DNA from 2 places in the Fusibacter sp. JL298sf-3 genome. Region 2 is predicted to be linked to the other one. Evidence: predicted binding sites of a transcription regulator. Region 2 holds the regulator's gene; the other holds the start of a gene.
What was found. Region 2 encodes HrcA, which represses chaperone genes, less so after heat shock. Its sites were predicted from a motif close to TGTTAGCACTCNNNNNNNNNGAGTGCTAACA; they were not measured.
Positions count from the first base shown of each region.

Region 1: a site for HrcA is predicted at 3,120-3,150, ahead of clpB (ATP-dependent chaperone ClpB). Genes of this name have one in related genera too.

Region 1 is NZ_CM132608.1:1,765,386-1,774,480, forward strand. Features, by position in the region: gene ACR6HW_RS08540 (hypothetical protein) at 62-199, shown strand; gene ACR6HW_RS08545 (hypothetical protein) at 547-858, shown strand; gene ACR6HW_RS08550 (hypothetical protein) at 860-1,273, shown strand; gene ACR6HW_RS08555 (hypothetical protein) at 1,284-1,913, shown strand; gene clpB (ATP-dependent chaperone ClpB) at 3,167-5,758, shown strand; gene ACR6HW_RS08565 (hypothetical protein) at 6,227-6,601, opposite strand; gene ACR6HW_RS08570 (VOC family protein) at 7,136-7,522, opposite strand; gene ACR6HW_RS08575 (TIGR03915 family putative DNA repair protein) at 7,519-8,298, opposite strand; gene ACR6HW_RS08580 (putative DNA modification/repair radical SAM protein) at 8,322-9,095, opposite strand, start outside.
Region 2 is NZ_CM132608.1:198,999-208,093, forward strand. Features, by position in the region: gene ACR6HW_RS00955 (ComEC/Rec2 family competence protein) at 1-407, shown strand, start outside; gene holA (DNA polymerase III subunit delta) at 408-1,421, shown strand; gene rpsT (30S ribosomal protein S20) at 1,572-1,835, opposite strand; gene lepA (translation elongation factor 4) at 2,026-3,837, shown strand; gene hemW (radical SAM family heme chaperone HemW) at 3,920-5,059, shown strand; gene hrcA (heat-inducible transcriptional repressor HrcA) at 5,181-6,206, shown strand; gene grpE (nucleotide exchange factor GrpE) at 6,228-6,791, shown strand; gene dnaK (molecular chaperone DnaK) at 6,837-8,663, shown strand; gene dnaJ (molecular chaperone DnaJ) at 8,732-9,095, shown strand, end outside.

The DNA.
Region 1 (9,095 bases), 1.6 Mb from region 2:
TTTTTTGTGCCTTATTTAGGGTGAATGTATAATGTAAACTTAACTCTAAAGGGGGGGATTCATGATAAGCAAAATTGATTTCAGCGAAAAGAATCTTACCTCAAATTCTGGAACTTTAATGTTATACAATCACACTGATGCTGAAGGTATCTTTGAGATGATTGATGAGGAAGTCAAATTTCATAATCGTCTTGTTTAAGATTTTAATTTGCTCAAGATGTGTTTTTTAGTAAGCAATTTTATGGTATAACAAAATGGAAAATAATACTATTTTTACATAAATAGATTTTTTGATGTAAGCGTAACCATATACGCAGAATTCTGGTGTAAATATGATATGAAAGGGGGAATGAACTTTATGTCAAAACCTAGTGCTCCATATTATCACAAAGAAACTGGGAGTGATACGTACCGCTAGGGAAAAATGTAACAATAACCATTACAATTAAGAGAATGGTTAGAAAACATCAAAAGATGTTCCTACTGCTAGGGAGCAATGCAATCAATGTAAAACAAAATAAAATGGTAGAATGAAAGGAATATGAAATGAAAAAGTTAATTACTCTATTACTTGCAACACTGATGGTAATGCCACTTATGACATCTGCATTTGCAGACAACAACCAGCAATATGTAATCAAACATTTTGAAGATGGAACATCATACATCCTCAATACTGATAATGGCGAGAAAATGACAGGTGGTATGAGGCCAAATGAAAGCGGTGAACTAGAATCAATTCCTCTTGAGGAACTAGTTAACCAATTAAACAGTTCAAGATCAATAGATACTACACAAAATCAACAAGTGAATGATGAGAATGCCTCAAACATACAGTTATGCTTTGAAAAATGCTAGGATGACAAATGCATCAGATGCAAGAGGTGTCAAAGTAACTCCTGATGTCCATGGTGGTACTGAAGGATCTACAATCACACATGGAGTATCAGAAACAATATCTGAATCATTTTCAGCATCTGTTGGCTTAACAGGAACTATTAAAACTGCAATCGAAGCAGGTGCGAGCTTTTCTTGGACAGATTCAGCCTCTACAGAAAGAACGTTCAGTGCTTCTCATCAAGTGCCAGCTGGTGAAATTGGTTATGTAAGATTCCATGCATACTATGATGTTGTTAATGGAACTTTATACAAGTATACTTACAGCTATGGTGGTAGTATCATTGGTACTGACAACCTTGGTTCAGCTAGTGGTTTCTCACCAAAGAAAGTTGGCTCTTTCGCAGATGGTATTTACTTACTTATTTTAAGATAGGAGTAGAAAGTTGAAGAGACTTATTGTTGTGATAGTTTTAGTTGTAGTGGCTGTATTATATGGATATTTTGGTGTAACATCCACTTATGACGTAGATCAGTTATTAGTTGAGGAATATATACTAACCGATACTTACATCGAAGTTTCTTCACCTGCTCCACTGAGTGATGTGAATAATCGTATTACTAGGGTTTTTGAAATCTATGCTGATGGGACATGGAGTACTATTGACTTAGTTGAGTATCAGACTACCGTTAATGAATTTAGTGTGGATGAAAATCAACTTGGACACCTTACCTTGGGGAGCAGTATAGCACTGACAGGTACTTCAAAAGTATCAAGCAAAGATACAACCATTGGTCAGTTCAAATATCCGATTCAATTAAGCTCGAGATTTGAAACAAGTAAGGACCTTAACAACATTGAGTTGTCATTATTTGATTATCGAAAATTCGAACAGTTTAATAAAGTTATAGACTTACAAAGTGATATTACCTTTACTGCTGATAGAGAAAAGACAATCAAGTTTTTCTTTAAACCATATGTGATATTCGAAAACGTAAACAGTGAAGTATTATTTACTTCACCGGCATATACCAAGTTGAATGTGATTGGCTATATTGAAGTCAGGAGTAACTAACAAATAAAACACAAAACCAAAAGATCAGTTCCAAAAAAGGGCCTGTTGCATAACAGGTAATAAATAACAAAATAAAAAGGACATCTTCCATAAAAGAAGGTGTCCTTTCTCTATACCTAGCCCAGTGGAACCGTTCATTACTATAAGTTCACTGATAGGAAGCTCACTATCAATATATTTTTTCCACCTTTTTGAATTAAAGCTATCTCGATTTAATTTCGGGAACGTGCCATAGACTTATTCCTATAAAGCTAAATATAAGCCATATAGAAAGAATATTGAAAGGCACAATGCTTTTTATTGGGTTGTAGAAGAAAAGGCAAATATAGAACAAAATAAGAGCAATATCGCCCGATACAATCAATTTGAGCAATCTATCAATATAAGCCTTGTTAATGTCTTGAACAAACTTCTTAATCGTTTTGATTAACTTTTTAACGATAAAGAATAAACCTACTGCTATTCCAATAAATATCAGTGTTACAATGACGTAATTCCATATAGCTTTTAATTCAAATTTACCTTGAATGAATTGAATAGCTGCCATGTATCTCATGGCAATCCATGAAAGGAATGATTTGAAATTGTTAAACCTAAGTGGAAACCATCCTAACATCTCCAAGAGGACTTCACTTTTGCTAAATACCACGAAAAAAGCTAAAACTAGAGTAAATATGCTGTTGCCTATAAAAAGGCTCTTATAGGTCGATTTTGAGTGAAATGTACACTGTTCATCTTGAAATCGGCGAACGAAGTGGGAGAACACATACTTTTTCTGTAAAGCCAGTAGAAGAAGGAATGTTTGCTTGTGAGATTAACTGGGTAAAAAGCGAGTAGGTACTGTTGAGGGCATTTTGTTCAAACACAGAATTAATCGGGCTTTCCTTTCAACCAAGCATAATAAAAAGGAACATTGTATTGAAGCTATATGCTTGAAGTTTATAACACTGCTTCAGATGAGTCACCATTCATTAGTAGGCTCAAAAAGTACCCTTATGAACACGCCACTAAGCCGCGGCGTCTTTTACATTTTTTGAAACGAAGATGCCTATAAAAACGGGGCCCTATATATAAGAAGAAAACTGTTTACAGCATCCTCAAAACACTTTTCCGCACACCCACTTTGACACGTCTAGAACGTTTCAAAATTGTTCACACTTTCTTAATGGATTTTTGCGCCACACATGGTATCATACAACTAGAACAACTTAGCACTCGTTAATGTAGAGTGCTGATAAAAGGAGTGTGATACGATGTTAGATCAAAATAAAATGACTCAGGAAACCCTAAAGACACTGAATCGCGCACAGCTCATCGCAGACGACTACCAGAACCCCAGCATCGAGCCGGCGCATTTGTTCTCTGCGCTTGTGGACAACACAGAGGCGTTTGTCCCACGCATTTTAAAATCGCTGGACATTGACATCGACCGGTTAAAAGACGCGCTGTCGAGAACCATTGGTGAAAAACAAAAAGTCACCGGCAATGTCAACCTCTACCTTTCAAACGACGCACAGCGGGTTTTAATGAAGGCAGAAGACACCGCCGATAAAATGAAGGACCACTACGTCAGCACAGAGCACTTGCTTTTGGGCTTGTTCAGTGCAAAAGGCAGCGACATTCAAAAACTCATTCGCGATTTTGGCCTTGAAAAAGAAGCGGTTCTCACGGCGATTCAAGCCATCCGCGGCGACAAAACCATCCAAAACGACAACCCCGAGGGCACATTTGACGCCCTCTCCAAATACGGCGCAGACTTGGTGGCGCTGGCAAAGGCCAACAAACTCGACCCGGTTATTGGACGCGATGAGGAAATCAGACGCGCCATCCGGATTCTATCGCGCAAAAACAAGAACAACCCCGTGCTCATCGGCGAGGCCGGCGTCGGTAAAACCGCCATTGTGGAAGGGATTGCCCACCGCATCGTCAGAGGCGACGTCCCCGTCAGTCTAAAAGACAAGCGCATTTTCTCGTTGGACATGGGTGCATTGATTGCAGGGGCCAAGTTCCGAGGCGAATTTGAAGAGCGTCTGAAAGCGGTACTCGACGAGGTGAAGGACAGCGACGGTCAAATCATCCTGTTTATCGACGAACTGCACACCATCGTCGGGGCAGGCAAAGCCGACGGCGCCATGGACGCGGGCAATATGCTGAAACCACTTCTCGCCAGAGGCGAACTCAACTGTATCGGCGCCACCACGCTCAACGAGTACAAGCGCTATATCGAAAAGGACAACGCCCTCGAAAGGCGCTTCCAGCCCGTTCTCGTAGTGGAACCTTCTGTGGAAAGTACCATCACCATTCTCCGCGGGTTAAAAGAGCGCTACGAGCTCTACCACAAAGTCACCATCCACGACAAAGCGCTGATTCAAGCGGCAGTGCTCTCCGACCGCTACATTCAAGACCGTTTCCTACCGGACAAGGCCATCGACCTCGTCGATGAAGCCTGCTCACTGGTCAAGACGGAAATGGAGTCCATGCCGACGGAACTCGACGACATCTCCAGAAAGATTATCACCTTGGAAATCGAAGAGGCAGCTCTCAAAGATGAAAAAGACCGCCACGGCAAGGAACGCCTCACCCACGTACGCAAAGAACTCTCCGATCTCAAAGAGCAGTTCAACAGCAAAAAAGCGCTCTGGCAGATGGAAAAAGACAAAATCGAGCGCTTAAACGCGCTGAAGTCAGAACTGGATCAAGTGCAAAACGACATCTTAGTGGCACAGCGCGCCTACGACCTCGAAAAGGCCGCCAAACTCCAGTACGGTCGATTGCCTGAACTGGAAAAGGAAATTGAAGCACTGAAAGTGGCCATTCAAGCTGAGGAAAAGACAGAGTCTCTCATCCGAGAAGAAGTCACCGCCGAAGAAATCGGCGCTATTGTCTCCAAATGGACGGGCATCCCACTTGAAAAGCTCATTGAAACCGAACGGGAAAAACTCTTGCAACTGGAAGCGACACTGGCCCAACGCGTCAAGGGTCAAGACGAAGCGGTGCGAAAAGTCACCGAAGCCATTCTCCGTTCGAGAGCAGGTGTCAAAGATGCAGGCAAACCCATCGGCTCCTTTGTCTTCCTCGGGCCAACAGGTGTCGGCAAAACCGAACTCGCCAAAACGCTCTCAAAAGCCCTATTTGACAGCGAAGACGCCATGATCCGAATCGACATGAGCGAGTACATGGAAAAACACGCCGTGGCCCGCATGATCGGTGCCCCTCCGGGATACGTCGGCTATGAAGAAGGCGGTCAGCTCACTGAAGCCGTGCGCCGCAAGCCGTACAGCGTCATCTTATTCGACGAAATCGAAAAGGCCCACCACGACGTGTTCAACGTCCTGTTGCAAGTTCTCGACGACGGCCGCATCACAGATTCCAAAGGTCGAACCGTCGACTTCAAAAACACCATTATCATTATGACGTCCAACATCGGCTCAGACATCCTCCTAAACGCACTTAACGAAAATCAGCCGATAGACACCGGCGTCGAAGAACAACTCCGCGCCTTGATGCGCGCCACATTCAGACCCGAATTTCTCAACCGTCTCGACGACACCATCGTCTTCAAACCACTCGACAAACACGTCATCCGAGACATCGTCGCGTTGATGATTAAGGACCTCGAGACGCGACTCAAGGACCGCTTCGATGGTGTGGTCATCAGCGATGCCGCCATCGACTTTATCATAGAAAGCGCCTACGACGTCCACTACGGTGCGCGTCCGCTCAAACGTTATATCCAAAATACCGTTGAAACGATTCTAGCCAAAGCCATTATCAAAGGCACACTAATCGAAGGTCAAACCATTCACATAGATGTCTCTGAAAATGCGCTCACCGTACACGCGTAGGCCCCTAACACAGCAAAAGAAGCCACTTGATGGCTTCTTTTTTGTCCTTTAAAACAGATGCGTTTGGGTGCCGAGAGATAGGGCTTTGTCTCAGTGGACACTGCTAGTGTCCTGTAGCGTTCACAATAAAAAAACTGCTCATCTACTCTGTATCATTGTAGCGTTAAAATCTCTCGACAATGTCCCGCATTGTCGTCGATAGTTTGTCTTGCACGGATACAGCCTATCTGGCATTTTTAATTCACTCTCAACGAGACCGTATACTAGTCTTTAAAAAAAGAAACCACTTTGCGCCGAACAAACTCAACCAAATCAAACCACAATTTGAATAGATACGTCACCAAAAATAGTAAAAATAGAAACGCGACAGCTTGTTGTAACATAAGCCTTCTAAACCTCCTTTAAAGCACCGTAATGTATAAGGGGCCTTGTGCGTGTAACGTTTTGAAAATAAATACGAGTCACCCACTACCCCAACGCCGTCAACAAAATAAACGTATATACAGCTACACAGCTGTTGATAATTTCAAAAAACAGGAGACTTTTCGACATCGGCGTCGGCGATTTGGGGAAAATACCGGCCAGGTCGATTAGATAGACCCCTGCAAAGAGTACCGACAGCACTTGACCGAGCAAGACCGCCCACTGGGCACCTACCAAGAGCGCGTAACTGCCCACAAAGGCACCGAGGCCAATCGCGATTAAAAAGACGTTAAAGCCCCAAAATGCCGCGCCCTTCATTGCCGAAAAGTCGCGGTTTTCTATTGGCCCACCTGGTACGAGTACCGTCAACAACAATACGTTTAAAAACAACCAAAAACTCATCCACAGCGTCATACCCATTGCACACCTCCACATTCAATCGACTTGTTCTATTTATGCCCGCAAGTCTCCCTCTGAAACGACAACATTCGTGATACCTTCGGCATCACGAACCGCTTTTCGCTGACGGCTTTCCGCGTTGAACAGTCGCGGTAAGCCTTTTGGCTCAAATCTTGTTGTCAAACAACATTGTGATACCTTCGGCATCACGAACCGCTTTTCGCTAACGGCTTTCCGCGTTGAACAGTCGCGGTAAGCTTTTTGGCTCAAATCTTGTTGTCAAACAACATTGTGATACCTTCGGCATCACGAACCGCTTTTCGCTAACGGCTTTCCGCGTTGAACAGTCGCGGTAAGCTTTTTGGCTCAAATCTTGTTGTCAAACAACATTGTGATACCTTCGGCATCACGAACCGCTTTTCGCTAATGGCTTTCCGCGTTGAACAGTCGCGGTAAGCCTTTTGGCTCAAATCTTGTTGCTAAAATAAAAAGCGCTCTAGAGCGAGCGCTTTACAAGTACAGTTCTATAGACAAAGACCGCCTACAACGGCCGCTTTACGACAGTTCCGAAAAAATCTCGTGTACGTTGCCGTCGGGATCTTTAAACAGCGCCGTCCGCTGTCCCCACGGCATATCTGCCGGTGGGTGTACCCCTTGAGCGCCTTTTTCAATGAGACGGTTGTAGCTTTCGTCCACCGCCTGTGGCGACGCACATGGAAAAGCGAGTTCAAAGGCTTGACCGGTTTTCGAGGACTTAAACGCATCGGAAAACCCGTGCATCACCTGCCGTTCACAAATGGCAAAACGCACCCCTTCGTTCTGAAACTCGACATAACTGTCCAGCGACAACTTCACTTCAAACCCCAAGACGTCTTTATAAAACGCCTTCATCGGCGCCAATGCTTCTGTCCAAATCGTAATCAAATCAATACGTGCTTTCATAGGTGTACCCCTTTCTTTCGATGCGCCTCCCCCGGCTTTTCAACGAGAAATTTCCAATATTTCTTCGGCATAAAGTTGCGCTGACATTTGGGATTGAGCCGCTCTTTAATGGCAATATGTTTAAAATACCCCTGCCACAACTCTTGAAACATCGCTTCTTGTTTTGAAAACGCCACATCGTCCATGGGTTCTAGGGCGTTGAGAAAGCTGTGCGTCCCGTCGTAAAACGCCGCCTGTCCTCTAAGGCCATCGTGAATCACCCACGTCTGATCGCCAAGGCGCTGTTCAAAATGCGGCATCAAGAGCGGCAGCAAATTGTAAGGCGGTTCAAAATACGCGTAAAAGGTGCCGTTTTCAAGTTCTTTAAATCGCAACAGACCCACCATCAGATGCTCTGCGCGCACCACTTTGCGGTACAGGTCGTAGAGCGCCATAACCGCAGGGTCCGCCAGATTCATCAAAGCGTCTTTGCGCTTCATTTTATGGCCTGCCTTTAACGCGCGAAACAGCCGAGTACCGTAATCGGGGGCATCGGAAAGGTACGCCGTGGCCACCCGCCGAATCCCCTCGGCTTCAAACGTTTCCCCCATCCACTTCGTCACCCGTTCGGCCCTCTCAAAATCGGTTGTCACAACTTCAAAGGTATCGAACAACGCCATCTGCTCGGCAGCCTCCGTTTGAAGTGTTGCACTGTCTTCGTCCACGCGGTCGTGGAACATTTTGTACACCCCGGTCATCGCCCCTTCAAAGGAGCCGTCGTATAGATAATGACGCATGTTGCCTCCTCTCTGCAATGCCGTTAGCTGAACAGCGTCGGGTACTTTTCAAACATGGACAGTTGCGGCTTGACGCCGTCTGTCAAAAGGGGCTTCAGTGTAAACGGGTTCATGTCCAGCGTATTGACTGAGCACCCGCCAATGGTAATAAAGTATTGAGCCCGCTTCATTACCACACCGAGTTTTTTCAGGGCTTCTTCCGAGAGCCTGCCGAATTTTCGGGCGCCGATAATGCGTCTTGCGCTGATATTCCCGATGCCCGGCACCCTTAACAGCACATGCAACGGAGCGCGCATAACTTCTATCGGGAAATACTGCATGTTGGCTAGGGCCCATTGACATTTGGGGTCGATTTCCATGTCGAGGTTCGGCCGCTGCGCATTTAAAATCTCATCGGCTTTAAAGCCGTAAAACCGCATCAGCCAATCCGCTTGGTAGATGCGGTGTTCCCGTCTAAGGGACAGCGCGGTGTCTTCGACAACAGCCGGTAAATTGCCCACGGGCATGTACGCCGAGTAATAAACGCGCTTTAGATCGACCCGCTGGTAAAAGGCCTCGGCGATTTTTATGATGTGGTAGTCGGCCTCCCTGCTAGCGCCCACAATCAGCTGAGTCGTCTGTCCCGCCGGTACGAACATAGGTGCATTTTTATAGCGCTTTCGTTCCAGAGCCGCCAGTTGGCTCTTTTCTTTTATAAACTGCATCGGCGCCACCATATCTTGGCGCTTTTTCTCCGGTGCGAGCAATCGGATGCTTTTGCTGGTGGGCAATTCGATGTTGATGCTCAGTCTGTCCAC
Region 2 (9,095 bases):
AATACGGCGACTTGCATCTGGAAATCTTTCCGACATTTTCTGATTCCCAGACCAACGACAACGGCTTAAACACTTTTGTGTCACTCTACGGGACTTCCGGTTATCTGCTGGGGGATTTACATAAAGAGGGGATGGCCTCTCTTGAACTGAAACCGTCTTTTCAATTTTTAAAAGTGCCGCACCACGGATCGGATACTTCCTATTCCGAATCGTTTTACACCGGTTCTACTATTGAGATAGCCATTATTTCCAGTGGATTGAGGTATGGCTTGCCGGACGAAAATGTGGTATCTTTATTAGAAAGCGTTACAAATCGAGTCTACAGCACTTACGACTCCGGTGAAATCGTTATGACGGTGACGCCGAGGGGGTACCGTATTCAAACTTACTTGAAAGCAGGAGGGTAAATGTCGTTTAAAGAATTCTACAAAATGCTCACAAATGGAGAACTACCAAAAATAACGGTTATCAAAGGCCCTGAGGTCTATCTTATAGAGCACACCATTAAGCACATACAGCAATCGTTTTTAATGCCTGAGTACCAAACGTTTAACTACACGCTTTACGAGGGCAACATCGACATGGACGCAGTGGAGATGCACAGCGAGACCATGCCTTTTTTTGACGAGCGCCGCGTGGTGGTCTTCCAGAAAACCGGTATTCTAAAAAATGCTAAACCGGAACAAGAAGAAGTGATGCTCAAACTCATAACGTCCATGCCCGATTTTCTCAATATCGTGTTTTATGAAGAAGCGTTTGATATGCGCAAGAAACTTGGGAAGACCTTAAAGAAGACAGCCCATTGGGTGGAAATCGAGAAGCTTAGCCGCCACGAACTGGGAAAGTGGATTGCTAAAAAATTTAGTGAAAGAAACCTCGAGGTTTCAAATGCGGCAATTAATTATCTCATTGATCGAATAGATTATTTGGATGAAGAAAGCGAAAAGAATTTGTACGATGTCGAAAATATTGTGAAGACGCTTGCCGATAGGGCGGCGGTTGTCAACCAAGCGGCCATTGACCAGTATGTGCCCGTCCCCATGGAGCACAATATTTTCAAGATGATGGATGCCATTAGTGAAAAAAGACTGGATGCTTCGCTAAAGATACTCAACGACTTTATCAATGCCGGGGAATCGCCAATTAAGATATTTGCACTGATTTCTTCGCAATACCGCAATATGATTAAGGTCAAACTGTTGATGGACGCGGGGTACAACAGTAAAGTGGCCGCTTCAAAGCTCGATATTCACCCGTTTGTGGCTAAGAAATCAGCTCATCATGCGGTGAAGTATAGCGAAGCGACACTTCGGCGTATTATCGACATTGTGGAAGACACGGATACGCTGTTAAAATCGTCAGGTGTTAAAGGTCAATGGCTTATAGAAAAGGCCATTGTGGATATGGCGTCAGCTACTTAGCCGGCTGCAAAAAAGACTAAAAAAAGCCCGGCAAAAGCCGGGACAAAAAAGGACGAAAGCGTACTTAACTTGTACGCTTTTTTAATATTTGATCAAATATTAAATTGACACGGTCGTCTTTTTTATCGGGGATAACCAAGTGTTAAACTATTACTCAGCCGCGTTTAACTTCTTAGTTAATCTTGAAACTTTTCTAGCAACCGCGTTATTGTGGTATAAACCTTTTGTAGCACCTTGCTTCATTTTCTTTTCGAATGTTCTTAAGTTAGCAGCAGCAAGTTCTTTATCGCCAGCTTCTAACGCCAATAAGAATTTCTTCTCTGCAGTTTTGATCGCAGATTTTCTAGATTTGTTTAAAGCAGTTTTTTTGCTAATAACGCTGATTCTCTTTTTTGCTGATTTAATGTTTGCCATATTTTTCACCTCCCCCGAAAAATTTCAACAGTCTTATTGTATCACGCTTCCTAAAATAAATCAATAAAAAGATGGTAAGTCAGAAAAATAAAATTGTGTCCCCTTAGTGCTTGTGATATAATTGATGGTAACTGTTTCGAGAAAGAGTGTCAGAGTTCTTCTCTGGCTTGTAATATAAGGAGGCACACATATGTCGAGTGAAAGGCAAAAGTACATTCGAAATTTTTCCATTATCGCACATATCGATCATGGTAAATCAACACTTGCAGACCGTTTAATTGAAAAGACGGGTTTGCTGACGCAAAGAGAGATGAAAGAACAGATACTGGACAGCATGGATCTTGAACGCGAGCGCGGCATTACGATTAAATTGCAGACGACGCGTTTGGTCTACAAGGCCAAAGACGGCCATGAATATTTACTCAACTTAATCGACACCCCAGGTCACGTCGATTTTACTTATGAAGTCTCCCGCTCATTGGCGGCATGTGAAGGGGCGATTCTCGTCGTCGATGCGACGCAAGGGGTAGAGGCGCAGACGCTTGCCAATGTGCACCTTGCCGACGAACAAGGGCTGACCATAGTGCCGGTGCTCAACAAAATTGACTTGCCAAGTGCGCGACCTGAGGAAGTTATAACTGAAATTGAAGACCTCGTAGGGGTTATCGCTGAAGATGCACCGCGTGTTTCAGCTAAAGAAGGCCTGAATATAGAAGACGTTTTGGAGAAAATTGTCGCCGATGTGCCCGCGCCTGATGCCGACGAGACGGCGCCGCTTAAGGCGTTGATCTTCGATTCTTACTACGACAGCTATAAAGGTGCGGTTGCTTTCGTTCGAATCGTCGAAGGCACTGTTAAAAAAGGTGATAAAGTCTTGATGATGGCCACCGGGAAAAAGTTTGAAGTCGTCGAAGTCGGCGTCAACGTACCGGGACCGCTGCCGGTGGATGAGCTCAGAGCCGGCGATGTCGGCTACATCACTGCGAGCATTAAGAATGTAAAGGACTGTCGCGTGGGGGATACCATTACACAGGCGCAAAAACCTACAGATGAACCGTTACCGGGCTACAAAAAGGCGACCCCAATGGTGTATTGTGGGATTTACCCTGCAGAAGGTGAAAGCTACGACGAAGTGCGCGATGCACTTGAAAAGCTTCAACTCAACGACGCCGCCTTGTCATTTGAACCCGAGACGTCTGTAGCCTTGGGCTTTGGTTTCCGATGTGGCTTCTTAGGACTTTTACACCTGGAAATCATCGAGCAACGTCTCGACCGAGAATTCAATCTCGACATCATCGCAACAGCACCAAGTGTTATTTACAGAGTTACGAAAAACGACGGTGAAGTACTTATGATTCAAAATCCGAGCAATTTGCCGCCGCTTACAGAAGTCAAGCAAATGGAAGAGCCGATTGTTAAGGCAAATATCATTGTACCCAACGAGTATGTCGGCAACATTATGGAACTGTGTCAGAACAGGCGCGGAGACATGGTGCACATGGATTATCTCGATCCGAAACGGGTCGTCTTACACTATGAGTTGCCGTTGAATGAGGTTATTTACGACTTTTTTGACGCTTTAAAATCCAAGACGCGGGGCTATGGGTCACTCGACTACGAGTTCCTCGAGTACCGGGTGTCGGATCTCGTTAAAATGGACGTCCTCTTAAACAAAGAGGTTGTCGATGCCTTCTCGATGATCGTTCATCAAACGAAAGCGGTTTCTAGAGGGCGCGTTATCTGTGAGCGTTTAAAGGAAGTCATCCCGAGACAGATGTTTGTTATTCCGATTCAAGCGGCTGTGGGCAATAAGGTAATCGCACGCGAGACCATTAGCGCTATGCGTAAAGACGTTCTTGCAAAATGCTACGGCGGCGATATCAGCCGTAAGAAAAAATTATTAGAGAAGCAAAAAGAGGGTAAAAAGAAAATGCGACAACTCGGTACCGTAGAAGTACCACAGCAGGCATTTTTATCCGTTCTCAAGTTCGATGATAATTAAAATGAAAGCCGACAGAAGTGTCGGCTTTTCTTTATAGATGATAGAACAGCTCAATGAGAACTTATACAATAAGGAGAGAGTTATGCAAGAAGTAGCGGTTTACGTCCATATCCCATTTTGTGCTTCCAAATGTCTTTACTGCGATTTTGCCTCAAACGCAGTAAACGCTTCTAAAGTTTCTCAAGAGGCCTATATTGAAGCGCTCCTCAAAGAAATCGATCTCTATGAGATGACTCTTCAAGACGTCGTTATAAAATCGGTGTTCTTTGGCGGCGGCACCCCTTCTGTTTTAGAGGCGACGGCTATAGAGCGCCTATTGAGCCGTTTAAAGCGGTATGCTGAGATTAAACCCTCGGCGGAGATCACGTTAGAGGGCAACCCGGAGAGCTTAACGCCGTTAAAGCTGTCGGCGTACAAGGCAATGGGCATCAATCGCCTCAGTATTGGCCTACAGGCCACTGACGACGATGTGCTTAAAACCATTGGCAGGGTGCACGATTACGCGACTTTTAAACGTGCTTACAGCGCTGCGAGAGCTGCCGGGTTTGAAAACATCAATGTGGACTTAATGTTCGGTCTCCCGGGGCAAACCGCTTTGCAATTTCAAAAAACATTGGAGACGGTTATCGATTTAGAGCCGGAACACATTGCGTCGTACAGTTTGAAAGTAGAAGAAGGCACGCCGCTTTTTGATATGGAGAAAGCGGGCACCTTCACCGCGATGGACGATGCAACAGAACGTGCTCTTTACCATCAAATGATAGAGGTGCTGGGGAAAAACGGCTATGCACAATACGAAATTTCAAACTTTGCCAAGTCGGGTTTTGCTTCAGAGCACAATTTGACTTATTGGCACAATGCGCCGTACTTGGGGTTTGGTGCATCGGCACATGCGAAGTTCAGCGATTGCCGCTACGCCAATTTCAGAGATGCTGAAATTTATGTTAGTGAAATTGAAAAAGGGGAAAAACCCATTTGTGAGAATCAGTTTATCGATCGAGAGGAAGAATTGTTTGAGACCATTATGCTGACGTTACGCCTTAATGAAGGGTTGGACTTCCAAGCGTACAACAAGCGGTATGGGGTGGACTTTATGGCGGCGCATAGCAAAACGGTAGAGCGGTTGGAGAAACAGGGGCTTGTATCCGTTACTGAAGAACGTCTCAAGTTGACGGCACTTGGTCGCGACTTGTCCAATCAAGTGTTTGTGGCTTTTTTGTAAACGAAATGCAAATAAACAAAAACCCCATTGACAAGTGCCCTGGGGTTGCGGTATATTATTTATAGAAATTAGCACTCATTAATTTCGAGTGCTAACAACCGCCTAACAACGAGGTGATGCTATGATTTCTGAAAGACAACTTAGAATACTCGAGGCGATTATCAGCGATTTTATCACCACGGCACAACCGGTGGGTTCTAGAACCATCTCGAAGAAGTACCCGCTGGGGATTAGCTCGGCGACGATTCGAAATGAGATGGCCGATTTAGAAGAACTTGGCTATCTGATGCAGCCACATACTTCAGCGGGACGGATTCCGTCGGACTTGGGCTATCGACTTTATGTCGACGCTATGCTCAACGAGCATACCATCGGCATTGAGGAAAAAGAAACGATACAGTCTTTGCTCTTGAGCCGAGTGATAGAAGCCAACGACATCGCCCATCAAGTCGCCAAGATTTTATCTGAATTTACGCAGATGGTCGCAGTGGTGAGCATTCCTAAGTTTAACAAATGCAAACTTGCGAACTTGAAAATGATTAAGGTGACTGATCAGCGCGTTTTACTGATTATCGTCACGGATACCGGCGTCGTTAAGAATATTCAACTCGCCATATCCAATGCAGATCAAATCGTTCTCGATAAAATAGCGGATACGCTCCTCATGTTTCTCGTTGGAGAGACCATTGAAAAAATTGATGTGAGAGCGATGATTAAAATTAAAGAGCGGATGCAGCATTACGGCAATTTCGTCGATTATTTGATTCCGATATTGAGAGACGCACTCAAATCGCTCAACGGAACGGAACTTTATGTGGACGGCCTTACAAACATCCTCTCCAAACAGACCCACAGCGATCCGGAAAAGAGCAAAAGGGTATTTGAGTACTTAAAGACTCATGAAAACCTCGAGTACATGCTCGAAGGCGTCCCTTCAAATAAATTGACCATTAAAATCGGTTCGGAGATTGGCGTCGACTTGTTGGAGGACTGTAGTGTCATCAGCTCTTCCTACAGGGTGGACGGCAAGAGCGACGGTAAGATTATGGTCATAGGACCGAAGCGAATGGACTACGGCAACGTGGTGTCCATTGTGAACTACATTAGCAACACGTTATCAGATGTTTTCTCAGGTATTAGTTTATAAGTGATTAAGGTGCGTGAGATTATGAACAAACGACAATATAAAAAAAGAAGAAAAAAAGAGGTTGAGATGGAGACGAATGAGAAGTTAGAACAAGACATCTTGGAAGAAAATGCTGCCGAAACAGAGACGACGCCTCAAGAGGAAGAAAAGTCGACAGAAAGCCCTGAAGCGGCACTGGAAGCCATGAACGACAAGTATTTGAGGCTTAACGCAGAGTTTCAAAATTACAAGCGTCGCGTAGAGAAGGAAAAATCAGATCTCGTCAAGTACGGCACAGAACGCCTTGTGGAGGATTTGCTGCCGATTATCGACAACTTTGGTCGAGCACTGGCTGTAGAGACAGCTGATGAAAAACTCGTCGAGGGCTTAGGGATGATTCAAAAGTCTCTAGAGGAGTTTATGAGCAAAAACGGCGTTAAGAAAATTGAAGCCAAAGGCGAAGCTTTTGATCCGCAAAAACACCATGCCGTGATGACCGAAGCGGTAGAGGGCTGCGACAGTGAAATCGTCGTCGACGTCCTTCAAGAAGGGTACACGTTGAACGACAAAGTCATTCGACCAAGTATGGTTAAAGTATCTTGTTAACGAGTAAAATAAAATAGAAAAGCGTAATTAAGGAGGCTTATTATTATGAGTAAAATTATCGGTATTGACTTAGGTACAACAAATTCATGCGTGTCTGTATTAGAGGGCGGCGAAGCCGTCGTTATCCCTAACGCAGAAGGGAATAGAACCACACCGTCTGTAGTTGCTTTTACAAAAGCAGGCGAGAGACTTGTCGGCGAAACGGCAAAACGTCAGGCGATTACAAACCCAGACAGAACCATTATCTCAATTAAGAGAGAGATGGGTACAGATCATAAAGAGGAAATCGACGGCAAAGTGTATTCACCACAAGAGATTTCAGCGATGATCCTTCAAAAATTAAAAGCGGATGCAGAAAGCTATTTGGGCGAAAAAGTAACAGAAGCAGTTATTACTGTACCAGCTTACTTTACGGATGCTCAAAGACAAGCGACAAAAGACGCTGGTAAAATCGCCGGACTCGAAGTTAAGAGAATTATCAATGAGCCGACAGCAGCTTCTCTTTCTTACGGCCTCGACAAGACAGACAATCAGCACAAAATCATGGTATTCGACCTCGGCGGCGGTACATTTGACGTTTCTGTCTTAGAAATTGGCGACGGCGTCTTCGAAGTATTGGCGACAAACGGCAACAACCACCTCGGTGGCGACGACTTCGACAACGTGGTTATGGATTTCCTTGCTGAAACTTTTAAATCTGAACACAATGTCGATTTGAGACAAGATAAAATGGCTCTTCAAAGACTTAAAGAAGCTGCTGAAAAAGCGAAAAAAGAACTGTCTTCTACACAGTCTACAAACATCAACTTGCCGTTTATCACTGCGACAGCTGAAGGCCCACTTCACCTCAACATCGACTTGACAAGAGCGAAGTTTGAGCAATTGACCAAACACCTTGTGGAGCAGTCTATGGAGCCTACGAGAAAAGCGCTTAAAGATGCCGGCCTAAATGCAGGTGACATCGAGCAAGTTATCCTCGTCGGCGGTTCTACGAGAATTCCAGCGGTTCAAGATGCGGTTAAGAAATTCATCGGAAAAGACCCACATAAGGGCATCAACCCTGACGAATGTGTTGCTCTTGGTGCAGCTATTCAAGGTGGCGTTCTCTCAGGTGATGTAAAAGATGTCTTGCTTCTCGACGTTACGCCGTTATCACTTGGGATTGAAACGCTCGGTGGCGTTTCAACGAAGTTAATTGAAAGAAATACAACAATTCCAACAAAGAAAAGCCAAATTTTCTCAACCGCAGCTGACAACCAAACAGCTGTTGACATCCACGTTTTACAAGGTGAGAGACAAATGGCAGCTGACAATACGACACTCGGTAGATTCCAACTGGACGGCATTCCTGCTGCTAGAAGAGGCGTGCCACAAGTTGAAGTTACATTTGACATCGACGCCAACGGTATTGTAAACGTCAGTGCAAAAGACCTCGGTACTGGTAAGTCACAACACATTACAATTACGGCGACAACAAACCTTTCAGAAGACGAAGTCGAAAAGAAAGTAAAAGAAGCAGAGCAATTTGCAGAAGAAGATAAAAAGCAAAAAGAACTCATTGAAGAACGCAACAAAGCCGATAACATGATCTATGAAATTGAGAAATCACTTGACGATTTAGGGGAACAAGCTACAGAAGCTGAAAAATCAGAAGTTGCTGCAAAGATTGAAACCCTTCGCGAGTCTATGAAGGCCGACGATGTGGAGAAAATCAAAGCGGACTTTGAAGCCCTTACAAAAACGTTCCAACCCCTTGCAGAACGTCTTTACGCACAAGCTCAAGCACAAGCGCAACAAGCTCAAGGCGGCGCTGAGGCACAAGCTGATGGCGATGATTCAGTTGACGAAGCAGACTACGAAGTGGTAGACTAATAAAAGTCACAAGGCACCTTAACGGTGCCTTGTAAGTTTCAAGACCAAAAAAGAAAGGCGGTTTTAGCGTGAGTAAAAGCGACTATTATCAGTTGCTTGGCGTAGAAAAAAATGCTGATGAAAATGAACTCAAGCGAGCGTATCGCAAGCTCGCTATGAAATATCATCCTGACAAAAACCCAGATAACCCTGAAGCAGAGGCCAAGTTTAAAGAAATCAACGAAGCATACGAAATATTAAGCGATCCGGAAAAGAGACGTTTGTACGACCAGTTCGGCCATGCCGGCGTCAATCAGAATGCCGGCGGTGGCGGTGGCTACGGTGGTTTCCAAGGATTCGGCGGCTTCGAGGACATCATTAATGAAATGTTTGGCGGCGGCTTTGGCTTTGGTGGTTCAGGCAATCGACGCAATGCGCCAAGAAAAGGGAAAG